One region of the Bradyrhizobium sp. 76 genome, then DNA from elsewhere that is predicted to be linked to it. Evidence: predicted binding sites of a transcription regulator. Region 1 holds the regulator's gene; each other region holds the start of a gene.
What was found. Region 1 encodes LexA, which represses DNA repair genes until DNA is damaged. Its sites were predicted from a motif close to TGTTCNNNNTGTGTTCNG; they were not measured.
Positions count from the first base shown of each region.

Region 2: a site for LexA is predicted at 1,393-1,410, ahead of IVB48_RS10265 (DUF3072 domain-containing protein). Genes of this name have one in related genera too.
Region 3: a site for LexA is predicted at 1,180-1,197, ahead of recA (recombinase RecA). Genes of this name have one in related genera too.
Region 4: a site for LexA is predicted at 1,774-1,791, ahead of IVB48_RS08235 (DNA repair protein). Genes of this name have one in related genera too.

Region 1 covers NZ_JADPIS010000015.1:610,269-613,463, forward strand. The annotation lists gene IVB48_RS03820 (ComEC/Rec2 family competence protein) at 1-635, shown strand, start outside; gene IVB48_RS03825 (hypothetical protein) at 767-1,201, opposite strand; gene lexA (transcriptional repressor LexA) at 1,665-2,366, opposite strand; gene glp (gephyrin-like molybdotransferase Glp) at 2,543-3,195, opposite strand, start outside.
Region 2 covers NZ_JADPIS010000035.1:526,808-530,002, forward strand. The annotation lists gene IVB48_RS10240 (hypothetical protein) at 1-42, opposite strand, end outside; gene IVB48_RS10245 (hypothetical protein) at 181-438, shown strand; gene IVB48_RS10250 (hypothetical protein) at 534-782, shown strand; gene IVB48_RS10255 (hypothetical protein) at 882-1,091, opposite strand; gene IVB48_RS10260 (hypothetical protein) at 1,110-1,331, opposite strand; gene IVB48_RS10265 (DUF3072 domain-containing protein) at 1,447-1,659, shown strand; gene IVB48_RS10270 (DUF6496 domain-containing protein) at 1,745-2,062, shown strand; gene IVB48_RS10275 (hypothetical protein) at 2,069-2,431, opposite strand; gene IVB48_RS10280 (Do family serine endopeptidase) at 2,705-3,195, opposite strand, start outside.
Region 3 covers NZ_JADPIS010000059.1:313,033-316,227, reverse strand. The annotation lists gene IVB48_RS13900 (DUF2798 domain-containing protein) at 1-155, shown strand, start outside; gene IVB48_RS13895 (hypothetical protein) at 852-1,019, opposite strand; gene recA (recombinase RecA) at 1,272-2,360, shown strand; gene IVB48_RS13885 (hypothetical protein) at 2,459-3,195, shown strand, end outside.
Region 4 covers NZ_JADPIS010000035.1:76,138-79,332, reverse strand. The annotation lists gene IVB48_RS08245 (UdgX family uracil-DNA binding protein) at 1-458, opposite strand, end outside; gene IVB48_RS08240 (putative DNA modification/repair radical SAM protein) at 458-1,693, opposite strand; gene IVB48_RS08235 (DNA repair protein) at 1,857-2,645, shown strand; gene IVB48_RS08230 (DNA polymerase Y family protein) at 2,542-3,195, shown strand, end outside.

The DNA of each region.
Region 1 (3,195 bases):
GCCTGGGAATCATTGTGCTAGGCTTGTTGCGCACGCCGCTACGCTGGTCCGGCGCCCTGGTCCTGCTGGCAGCGATCCTCTGGGGACTGTCGGCGCGGCAGCCCGACATCCTGATTGCCGGGGATGGCGCCAGCGTCGCGGTGCGGGGCAGGGACGGACATCTGCACCTGATCAGGACGAGCAAGGACAGCTTTCTGCTCAAGGAGTGGCTCGCTGCCGACGCAGATCCGCGCGATGCCGGCAGAGCCTCGCTGGCCGATGGCGTGTCCTGTGACGAATCGGGCTGCGTGACGCCACTGGCCGACGGGAGGTTGGTCGCGCTGGCACTGCGCGTCGACGCTCTCGCGGACGATTGTAGTCGGGCCGCGCTGGTGGTGACGACACGCCCCGCGCCGCCCGATTGCGCGGCGATGGTGGTCGATCGGCAACGGCTCGCCAGCCAGAGTGCGCTGGCGCTAACGCAGCGTGGTGACGGCTTTGTGGTTCAGGCGGTGAGGGCGAGAGGCGCGAGCCGCCCCTCGTTGCCAGCCGGCGCAGGCGAGGGTGATTTCGACGGCAGCCTTGCGCCCAAGGCGATCGCACCCCGCATCAAGGACGCAACGCCGGCGGAGACCGACTTGCAGGCCGACGATTGATCTGACGGTGCGGAGCAATGCAGTGGATTGGTGCATCTGCTCGGATTCACTGGGCGCAAACCGCGCCATCTCGCCGGCCACGGCCGGCGACGGCGATTCAATCTTGACCTCCGACCTCGTAGCCGGCTGCGTCAGCCGATCGGCAGGCGCGTGACGGTCGGCTGCCTGTCGACGATGACCTGCGCCTTGTGCTCGCGCTCCGTCACCGGCTGGGTCACAGGCAGTTGCAGCACGGTCGCGCGCTGGCCTTCGACGAGCTGCGTCACCAGCACATATTTGCCGTCGGGGAATTCGATCGCGTCGTGATGGCGGTCGGGAACGTGCGGATCGATCTTGCCGAACTTGCCCACGCGGGAATTGATGGTGCGCGTCCAGATCCAGCGATTGTCGTAGCGAACGTCGTCGGCGAAGGCGAGCTCCGTTCCCGGCAGCAGGCAGACGGCAACAGACGGATCGGCTGCCGAGGCGAAGCCGCGCGTCGAGGTGCCGCGGAAGCTTGTCGTGACGATCGTCTCGCCGACTTCGGCGGGGCGCGACGCGACGGCATGCAGGCTGTAGTCACACATCGGGTGCTCCTCATGCTGGGATAGCAACCCGCGTCTCTTAATCGAGGCGCAGGCCTCTATCAGAGTTGAAGCATGAAGCTCTGCTTGGTTGTGGGCAAATCTGCGGCTGGTTTCCGCGAGCCGCGATCACATTATCTTTCCCGAATTCAATAGGAACAAAGCGAGTTGCGATGCATTCGGGAGGCGCGTGCGCGAATATCGCCGGCTTGACTGCCACGGTCGAGCTTGATCGCTGGCCGCTGTTTCCTCGAACACTTGCGCCGCGAACCAGTTCCGCTTCGTGGGCGTCGCGAGGAGCCAGCGCCGAAGGAGGGGCCGGATAGTCTGTGCAGAACCAGAAAGACTACCCAGCCGGAGCGGACGATGATCCGCTCCAATCCCTGACCGGCGATGCCGATCGGAAGCGCACGCGGCGCCAAGCACCTCCGGTATGAAGTACTCCCGGTATCAAGGACGCCCGGTATCAGTACTTCCGGTAAAGCCCGATCAGCTTGCCCTGAATCTTCACCCGGTTGGGCGGCAGGATGCGGACCTCATAGGCCGCGTTGGCGGGCTCGAGCGCGATCGAGGCGCCGCGACGGCGGAAGCGCTTCAGCGTCGCTTCCTCGTCGTCGATCAGCGCCACCACGATGTCCCCTGTATCGGCGCTCTCGTTGCGCTGAATCAGCGCCATGTCGCCGTCAAGGATGCCGGCCTCGACCATGGAATCACCGCGCACTTCGAGCGCGTAATGCTCGCCCGAGCCGAGCATGTCAGGCGGTACGCTGATAGTATGGCTGCGGGTCTGCAACGCCTCGATCGGCGTGCCGGCCGCGATGCGACCCATCACCGGCACCGCGACGGGACGTTCGCCCTCGTCCGCGGGCAGGCTGGAGCTCGCGCGCACCTTGCCGAGATTGCCCTCGATGACGCTCGGCGTGAAGCCGCGGCGGCTGCCTGCGGCTGCCTGGAGCTCCGGCAGCTTGATGACTTCAATCGCACGGGCGCGGTTGGGCAGGCGTCGGATAAAGCCACGCTCCTCGAGCGCCGTGATCAGGCGATGGATGCCCGACTTCGAGCGCAGGTCGAGCGCATCCTTCATCTCGTCGAAGGAGGGCGGTACGCCGCTTTCCTTCAGACGTTCACTGATGAACCGCAGAAGCTCGTATTGTTTGCGCGTTAACATCTCGACCAAAGTCCCCCGGTTGATGTCGTCCGATTCCGAGACGCTGAATTCGGCAATATGCCGCTACATGCTCGAAACAAATCATGAACGGACACTATATGTTCGATACATGTTCCGCAACTGCTTAATTTACCGTGAACAGAGCAAAGTTGGCGGAACGCGCATTGCCGGGGCGCTCAGACAGGGAGCCGCAACACTTCGCAAGCCGTGCCGGCTTCGGCCTTCGGCGCGAACGGTGCGCGCACGAGAAGTACCTGCGCTGCAGCGAGATTCGCAAGCAGCGAAGAGTCCTGATGATTGACGGGAAGAACGACGCGTGTGCCATCGTCGCGCTCCTCCAGATGCGCGCGCAGATAGTCCTCGCGCTGGTCGTTGGCGCTGACGTCGCGGCCGAGCACGGCGCGCTCACGGCGATGGTGAATCACTGAACGGCCCGACAGGGCACGAATCAGCGGCACCATGAACAGGAAAGCGCACACGTAGGACGACACGGGATTGCCCGGCAGACCGATCACGCCCATTGCGCCGAGCCGCCCGTGCATCATCGGCTTGCCTGGCCGCATCGCGATCTTCCAGAACGCCATCGCGATGCCTTCGTCCCGCAGTGCCTGCTGGACCAGATCGTGGTCGCCGACCGATGCGCCTCCGGTCGTGATCAGGATGTCGGCGCCGCTCTCACGGGCGCGGCGGATGCCGGCGGTGGTGGCCTCCAGCGTGTCGGCGGCAATACCGAGGTCGATGGTCTCGGCGCCTTCGCTGCGGGCGAGCGCGTGCAGGGCGTAGCCGTTGGAATAGACGATCTGGCCGTGGCCGGGCGTGCTGCCCGGCA
Region 2 (3,195 bases), on a different contig from region 1:
GCGATAAGCCAGAGAGCGATAGAGAAAGACCACCTTACCCATATCGAATGTTCCCGTGTTGCGCGGTCATTCTCGCCCAACCGGCATGAACGTCGGATGAAGCGGGCGATAATGATTCCTTCATGCGGGTGGAACCAGCGCGTGTCGCAGGCGTTGCTTGCGAGATCGGGATAGAGTTCCATGCGCGCGAAAAAGTCGTCGGACCTGATCTCTCCGAGCGGGCTCGTCAAGCTGATGACGCACGCCATGATGGGCGCAGCCTTAGGGCTCGCTTTCAGCCTCTTGCTCGTGCTGTCCAATCCAGCCGTCGCCAATTTGCTGAATCACGGCGGAAGCCAGGCCGTTGTCGTTTTCGCCCTCACATTGGTGACGACGTTCGCGATCGGGGCGACACTCACCGGCGTCGTATTCATCCTCGCAGAGGACAAGCAATCTTGAAGGATGCGAGATTTACCGGAACTTCTTTGTTCGGAACTCCTGCGACGAATGGCAGTTGGCTGCCTGCGTCAATTCAACTCAGGGAGTTCCCGCACATGAAGACCACCAAGCTCGCTCTTGCCGTGATGTTGGCCACCGGCCTCGCCGCCGCACCGTTCGCCGTGCAGGCCAAGTCGCACAAGGCAAAACACGGATCCTCGATGTCATCGTCGCAAACCACCACAGGCGCCAACACCAAGTCCTCCAAGGGTGCTGATCCCTCCGGTCAGGGCGGCTCCGGTCCCGGCTCCGATCAGGGCGGCACCATGACGAACAACAAGGGCGGCATGAGCAACACCAAGTAGCTTTTTGTTCGTCCAACTCATAGAGGCCCCGCGATCGCGGGGCCTTTTTGCTTATGGTGTTCGAACGAACTTTTTCTCGGGCCGCGTTGCGCGCAGGCTTCAGCTACGATGGCTTCCCAGGATGTCAGGATGGACGCTGGCGGGATCAGCTCTCACCAGATGATCGAGTCGTGCGCGCTTGCGCGCGATCAAGAGCTGGGCCGCGGCGTCGTCGAGCCCCTCCCGTTGCAGCTGCCGGATCGCAGAGCCCAGTTCGAGAATCTCGGCGCGCAGCTTTAGAATCCGGTACGCATCCGGGTCTTCCTCCACCGTGCGCTCCCAAAGCTCTCAGCGGCGCGCGATCACGCGCAGAGGACTACCTGATGTCTTCGCGGAACGAAGGCGCATCCTATCGCGGACATTCGGCAGGACATCGCCGCCACCTGCAGCCTTCCATTCGCCGATCAGCAGATTGATTTTCCGGCGCAGATCCATCTGCGCCAGGGCCTTCTCTGTGCAGTCGCGATCGCGGTCGACGAGCTCACGCACGGACGCCTCGATATCGGCCATTTCCAGCCTCAAGGCGCTGATTTTACGTCGAATTTCATTAATTCTGTTGTCCATGACTTGTTAGAACAAAATAAGAACATATAGTCAAGTCACGATTTCAGAAGGGAGAAGCGACATGCAGGTTCAGGGTAAATACGACGCCAAGACTCTCCTCACCGCCAAGACTTTCCTCACCGAGCAGATGACGCGGGCGCAGGGCCTCCGGCTGAAACGGCTGAGCGAAGAGGCGTATCAGCCCGCGCAATATGCGCGGGATCTGTCCTCCAGCGAGGCAGCACGGCGCATTCAGGTGCTGGAAGCCGAGATCGAGCTGGCGGATTCGTTCTAGACTAAGCCGCGTATCCGGGACGTGCATGCGCGCTTTCGGAACCATGCCTGTCTCGGATTGTTTTCCAGGCCAAGGGAGAACATGCATGGCACGCAAGGCAAAGAAGCGCCGCTACTCGCGCAGCTCCGGCAGCGACGTCGAAGGCGAGATGAAGCGCTACAAGAAGGGTACCGCGAAAAGCGGACCGGGCGGTCGAGGCGGACGCGTGAAGAGCCGCAAGCAGGCAATCGCGATCGGCCTGTCGAAAGCGCGCAAGAAGGGCAAGAAGGTCCCGAAGAAAGCCGCGAAGCGAAAGACGTCCAAGAAGACGTCAAAGAAGACATCTCGGAAAACATCCAAGAAGACTTCGAGAAAGACTTCGAAGAAGACGTCGAAGCGCAAATCCTCCAAACGGTCGCGCTGACCTCCGTCAGATCATGCTGCCCGGCATGAAGCAGCGGATCGAAACGCCGAACGCGGTCTTCACCGGCCACACCATGGTGCGGCCGGCCCGGTTCGGCTCGGTGATCACGGCTTCGTCCGGGACGTCGACCCACTCGCCGTCGAGCCGCACGCGATAATGTCCATTGTGCGAGTCCCAATCGGGATCGGCGACGGCAAACCCATCCGCATCTGAGCAGCACGGACCGAGATGGCTGCGCAGACCGTCGAACCATGGCTTGAGGGGAGAGTCCGCGTAGCGGCCGTCGTCACGCCCGAGAGCGATTCCGCCCCACAGCACGAATGGCGCCACGAGCAGCGCAGTCCTCAGCGAGAGCTTCAATCGATCCATGTCGGCACCGATCAAATACGAATTGCCGACCGGTCCAGCTCAGCGGCGGCAAGTTCGAAGTTCCACGCTTGCAATCGTCCCGGCGGCTTCATTGCCGCCGAGTCCCTACCTGACCCGGAATTGTGATGAGCGAACACGGCTTTTTCGGACGAACCGGGTCATCCTCACTGCCGTTAACGAGAATGTTATCGGCGGACATCCGGAATCCTGAAGGCGAACAGGAAAGGCGGCCCGTGAGCCGCCCTTTTGGAGTTGCGCCGATCGACGTTCGCCTTATGCGAGCGGCACCGCGACGAAACGGGTCGCCTGCGCGCTTCTGACCTGCAGCAGCACGCTGCGCTTGCCGGACGATTTCGCCTGCGCCAGCTCCGAACGGACATCGCCGATATTGGCGACAGCCTTGCCGCCCACATTGAGGATGACGTCGCCGGTCTGGATGCCGCGTTGCGCGGCCGGCCCTTGCGGATCGACTTCAGTGACGACGACGCCCTTCTGGCCGGCGCCCTGCACGTCGCCGGCCGGAGCCAGGCTGAGCCCGAGACGCGGCGGCATGCCGGCATCCGGCTGCGACTTGCCCTCGTCGGCTCTGGCCTGCCGCTCGTTCGGCAACTCGCCGAGCGCCAGTGTCACCGTCTTGCTGTCGCCCTTGTGGACGACGTCGAGCTTCACAGACGTGCCCGGCGCCAGGGTGGCGATGGTGCGGGCGAGATCGCGGGAATCCTTGATCGCGGTGCCATTGACGGCGGTGATGACGTCGCCCGCCT
Region 3 (3,195 bases), on a different contig from region 1:
GGATGGTGTCGTGGCTGATCGCATGGGCGGCGATGCTGCCGATCGTGCTGCTCGCGGCGCCGGCGATCCGCGCCTTCTCGCTGCGGCTGACGCAGGAGGAGGGCGGTTCGCAAACCGGCCGGCCGGCATGGAAATCGGCATCAAAATCGGAATGAAATCGGAATGAAAAACCCCGCTTGGAAGAACCAAGCGGGGAAAGGTTATTGGAGGCTGAGGTGCTGGGCTGCAACACCATAGCCAGGCGAACCTAGCCGGCTCAGCTTACGACAGCCTGACAAGGCTGCGGTGGCAGCGAAAGCCTGAGCGCGGCGGGCCGCAGACTGGCCCCGCACCGGTCCCAATTTCGACATCCGTTCGCACAACTCAGGACACAACCGCAGGCGAGATTTCGCAGCGACGGTGCTGCCATGGGGGAAACGTGGCGCACCGGCAACGGGGTGGCATCATGGACAACGTAGAGCGGTCATTCGCCGCCGCGACGGCGGCTGGCTTCGTCGTGCTGGTGATCGGCATCGGGTTGCTGGTTCTGCTATAGGCGGTGTTGGGTGCCGGGAGACGGCTCTGGGGGTGGAAAGGCCCATGCGCGCCTTTCAAAAACACGAAAACAACCCCATGCACAGTAGCCCGCCGGAAAATTCCGCCACTAAATCAATGGCTTGCTGGTAGTAATTGGATACCATATCGACTCGGACGCGCCTCCACGACCATCCGAATCCCGATTCCCGTGCCGATCTTTTTGAGATCAATGGCGCCGCTCCGGCCTCGTCGCTGGCGCGTTGCCGCTGGCGAACACCGCCGCCGCCTGCCCAGCCAGCCGGCCTGTCAGCTCCTAAGCCCTCGTCCCCGCGGCCTTAGTGAACCTCGATCGCGTCCAGCGGCAGATGGAGTTCGGCGGCACGCTCTTCGCGATCCTTCTTGCCGAACTCGTTTTCCTTGCGCTCGAACTTGCTCAGCTCCTCTCGCGCCGCCTCCAGCAGTGGAGTGCGCCGGCTCGTATCGTGATGCGTATTTTCCGTCATGATTGGAAGTCCCAGAGTTGCAGTCTCATCCAAGAGAAGGCCGCAGACCGCGAAAGGTTCGGTGCCGCAGGATTACCGAATTCTGGCGGCGTGCGGGTCATCCGTTTTTGATGCGCGTCAGCCAGAGCGTGCAAATTCCCAAAAGAACATATTGCGAACCTAGAACAAATAGGGCACATTGCTTTTATCGCCGCGCCGCCTCGCCAATCGTTTGTCCCTCACGCGAATCCTCGTCATAAGGAGCACGACCCGATGTCCACCACTGCCCTGCGTATCGTCGAAGGATCCTCCATGGACAAGAGTAAAGCTCTCGCCGCCGCGCTCTCCCAGATCGAGCGGCAGTTCGGCAAGGGCTCGGTGATGAAGCTGGGCAAGAACGACCGTTCGATGGATGTCGAGGCGATCTCGTCGGGCTCGTTGGGGCTCGATATCGCGCTCGGGATCGGCGGCCTGCCGAAGGGGCGCGTCGTGGAGATCTACGGGCCGGAATCCTCGGGCAAGACCACGCTGGCGCTGCACACGGTTGCGGAAGGGCAGAAGAAGGGCGGCATCTGCGCCTTCATCGACGCCGAGCACGCGCTCGACCCGGTCTATGCGCGCAAGCTGGGCGTCAACATCGACGAGCTCCTGATCTCCCAGCCGGACACCGGCGAGCAGGCGCTGGAAATCTGCGACACGCTGGTGCGCTCCGGCGCGGTCGACGTGCTGGTGATCGATTCGGTCGCGGCCCTGGTGCCGAAAGCCGAGCTCGAGGGCGAGATGGGCGACGCGCTGCCGGGCCTGCAGGCCCGTCTGATGAGCCAGGCGCTGCGCAAGCTGACGGCGTCCATCAACAAGTCCAATACCATGGTGATCTTCATCAACCAGATCCGCATGAAGATCGGTGTGATGTACGGCTCGCCGGAGACCACCACCGGCGGCAACGCGCTGAAATTCTACGCCTCCATCCGTCTCGACATCCGCCGCATCGGCGCGATCAAGGAGCGCGACGAGGTTGTCGGCAACACCACCCGCGTCAAGGTCGTGAAGAACAAGCTGGCCCCGCCCTTCAAGCAGGTCGAGTTCGACATCATGTACGGCGAGGGCGTCTCCAAGATGGGCGAGATCCTCGATCTCGGCGTCAAGGCCGGCATCGTCGAAAAGTCCGGCGCCTGGTTCTCCTATGACAGCCAGCGTCTTGGCCAGGGCCGCGAGAATTCGAAAGCATTCCTGAAGGCCAACCCCGACATCACCGCCAAGATCGAAACCTCGATCCGCCAGAACTCCGGCCTGATCGCCGAGCAGATTCTCGCCGGGAGCCCCGAGCGTGACGCCGACGGCGAGGAGCCGGCGGACGAGTAAGCTTCAACAGTAAAGTTTTTCGCGAGGAGCGGGCGCTGAGGACGTTGAGTTGCCGACGTCGTCAGTGCCCGTTTCGTTTTGCCTGGAGTATTTAGGCGATGAAGCGTGCGTTTCTGACGAGTTCGTCCGGCTTCGACCTCATGCGCTCGGGCCTTGCCGAAATCGTCATCCCCTTCACGTTCCGCTTTGTCGATGGGCCTCCGCCTCTTGACGAACTTGCAGTCTATGTCCCCGCCCGCTCGGGGGGAGCGGGTCCGGGGACGCACTGGTCGGACTTCGTTGGACGCCGGCCGTCGGCTGCCGAAGACCGCAGACATCTTTCGCTGGTCGAGTTCTGCCAATCCTACGACCTGGTCGAATTGTGGTTCGATCGGACCCCAAATGATCAGCTCCAGCTGATCTGGCTGCTCGAATATCTCCGCTCCCACCCAGAGACCGTGGCCAAGTCAAAGCTCCGACTGATTGCCTTCGATCTCATCTCACAGGAGGCGGCGAACATTAGTAAGTCGCTGTCCTACATTCCGGCTGTCGACATCACCTCGGATGAACTCGCAACGGCAAGGAAGGCTTGGCTGGCCTACGCCGCGCCGACGCCCGAGGCCTGTGTCGGCCTCGTTGACAACGATCTGAGTGCCCTGCCGATGCTGAAGCCGGCCTTGATCGACTTGCTGGCGGAGCTTCCGTCAACGGGGCTCGGCGCGACGGAAATGCGATTCCTCGAACTCATTGCACGGGGTTACGAACGGACGAATGCATTGTTCCATCTGCGTAGTCTTCGCCGTACGCGTGTTTTTAGCGAGTTTGAGCTGGGGTGGTTGCTGCACGGACTTGCGCT
Region 4 (3,195 bases), on a different contig from region 1:
TCGACGATATGATGCTCTGGCTCGAACCAGGCAACGTAATGTGCTTCGCGTTCCCTGCCGATCTCGCGGAAGCGCACGAAGGCGTGCATCTTGTGCTCGTCGCGATAGACCGCCTTTGCCATGGCCGTGACTTGCGCGACATCGAGATCGGTCGCGACCTCGATGAGATCGTGATTGTCCTTCAGCCGAAACAGCAGGCGATAGAGGATCGCGAAACGCTCGGGATCGCGATGCAGGATCGCGGCCTTGGCGAGCTCGACGAATTTTGCAGGCACGTTGAAGGTGCCGTCGCCAGCCGCCGGCAGCGGAGACGACGACGGCGTCGCGAACAGCTCCGCTTCGCCGCCCGGCACGGCCCAGATGACATCGGCCGGTTTCATTTGGTGAAGCACGAGGCTACGCGCGGCTTTGCGCCAGCCATCGAAATCGGTTTCGTTCTCGAGGGTGATGTATTGCATCAGAAGCCAAATCCCAGTTGTGTGGCCTTCGGCTTGAACCGTTCGATCAGCCGTGCCTCGTCGAGGCGGTGCGGCGCGGGACGGTGGTCGCTGAGGACGATGAACGGCAGCGCCTTGTTGCGGGGCACATGCAGCCGCGCGAGGTCGGCGACGCGGATCGTGGTCGTGCGGCGCGCCGCGATGATGCGCTCGACCGCCTTGGTGCCGAAGCCCGGCACGCGCAACAATTCCTCGCGGCTGGCGCGGTTGACGTCGAGCGGGAAACGGTCGCGGTGACGTAGCGCCCAGGCGAGTTTTGGATCGATGTCGAGCGGCAGCATCGCACTGTCGTCGACGATCTCGCCGACATCAAAACCGTAGAACCGCATCAGCCAGTCGGCCTGGTAGAGTCGGTGCTCGCGCAGCAAGGGCGGCGCGCGCAGAGGCAGCGCGCGGCTGGCATCGGGGATCGGGCTGAACGCGGAATAATAGACGCGCCTCAGTCTGTATGAACCGTAGAGATTGGCGCTGGTGTGGAGGATGGTGTGGTCGGAGGCCGCGTCGGCGCCGACGATCATCTGCGTGCTTTGGCCGGCCGGCGCGAAGCGCTGCGGCTTGGCTTTCGTCTTCGCGTTGCGGCTTTCCTCGGCCTCGTCGAGCTTCAGCCGCAGCCGACCCATGGTGCGGCGGATCGCGCGCACGTCTTTCTCGGGCGCGAATTGCTGCAGGCTCGTCTCCTGCGGCATCTCGATGTTGATGGAGAGACGGTCGGCATATTTGCCGGCCTCGGAGATCAATGTATCGTCGGCCTCCGGGATCGTCTTGAGATGGATGTAGCCGCGGAAGTGATGCTCCTCGCGCAGTTTGCGCGCGACGCTCACCACCTGCTCCATGGTGTAGTCGGGGTTGCGGATGATGCCGGAGGAGAGAAACAGTCCTTCGATGTAATTGCGCCGGTAGAAGTCGAGCGTCAGCTTGACGACTTCGTCGATGGTGAAGCGGGCACGCGGCACGTTGGAGGAGGCGCGGTTGACGCAATAGAGGCAGTCGTAATTGCAGGCGTTGGTCAGCAGCACCTTGAGCAGCGAGATGCAGCGGCCGTCCGGCGCGTAGGAATGGCAAATGCCCATGCCGGGCGCGGTCGATCCCATGCCCTTGCCGTCGCTGGAATCCCGTCTCTCGGTGCCGCTGGAGGCGCAGGACGCGTCGTACTTGGCGGCGTCCGCCAGGATTTCCAGCTTGCGTTGCACGTCCATATTGGAATCCCTTTGATTCAGCTGATGAATCCCGAAGAGTGCCAATTCGATTGACTCTCCAGGCGGCGTTAGCTTTATATTAGAACATACCATGAACAATTGAGCCAGCCGTTGGTTCTCTTTTTGAGAGCCACGGCAATCACCCCTTCAAGGAGCGGCGACCATGAGCGGCGCACGCATCAGCGCGCTTGCAGCCTTGCGCGGCCAGATCGAGCGCATCGAGACGGCGGAGGTCGTGCATCATCGCGACCGTGTCGCGCTCGGCCATCGCGAGGCCGACAACGCGCTAAAGGGCGGGCTCGCGCGCGCGGCAATCCACGAGGTATTTTGCGAGGGGCGTCAGGGCGCGGCCGCGACGGGCTTTGTCACCGGACTTGCGGGGCGGATGACGGCGCGAAAACCGCTGCTGTGGGTGCGGCAGGATTTTTCAGAAATTGAAACCGGTGCGCTGTCGATGAGCGGGCTCACCGAGATCGGTCTCGATCCGCGCCGCATGGTGATGGTGCGCGCCGCCGACGTGGAGAGTGCGTTGCGCACGTCGGCCGATGCGCTCGCCTGCGACGCGCTGGGTGCCGTCGTGCTCGAGCTCTGGGGCGAGACGAGGCAGTTCGATCTGGTGGCGAGCCGCAAGCTGACGCTGGCTGCGCAATCTTCCGGTGTCACCGGCCTGTTGCTGCGGATGGCCGCGCAACCTTTACCCTCAACCGCCGAGACCAGATGGATGCTGCGCGCGGCGCATTCGCCGCCGGGCGCGATGTGGAGCGCTTGGGGGGCGCCGCGTTTCGATGCCGAGCTCCTGCGCAATCGTCATGGCCCGTGCGGGCGGTGGATCATGGAATGGAAATGTGATGAGTGCCAGTTCTCTGAATCGTCGGCGTATCCTCAGCCTGTGGCTGCCGCGCCTGCCCATCGATCGGATCCAGCGGTTCTTCGGCAACGTCGGACTGCATGAAAATAATGCGCCCAGCATCGTCGTTGCCAAGGACAGCAACGCGTTGGTGATCCATGCGCTGGACGAGGCGGCCGAGCGCCTCGGTCTGCATATCGGCCAGCCTCTGGCCAATGCCCGGGCGATGTGTCCTGATTTAAAGGTGTTCGACGCCGATGCCGTGGCCGATGCCAAGACGATCGGCGACATCGCCGACTGGTGCGATCGTTTCACGCCGCTGGTGGCACTCGATCCGCCGCACGGGCTGTTCCTCGACATCACCGGCTGCGCGCATCTGTTCGGCGGCGAGGCTGCGCTGTTGCAAACCCTTGTCCGTGCCCTCGATCGCCAGGGCTTTGCCGTCAGCGCGGCGATCGCCGGCACCTCGGTCTGCGCGCGCACGCTGACGCGGCAATCTTCAAGGACCATCGTTGCCGATGGCGGGGAGGCGGCGGCAATCAGCCGGTTTCCGGTGTCAGCGCTTGGCGCGGGTGAGGCCATCAGCACCGGCCTGCGACGCGCCGGCCTGAAGACCATCGGCGATGTCGCCTCGCGCACGCCGAGCGAAATCACG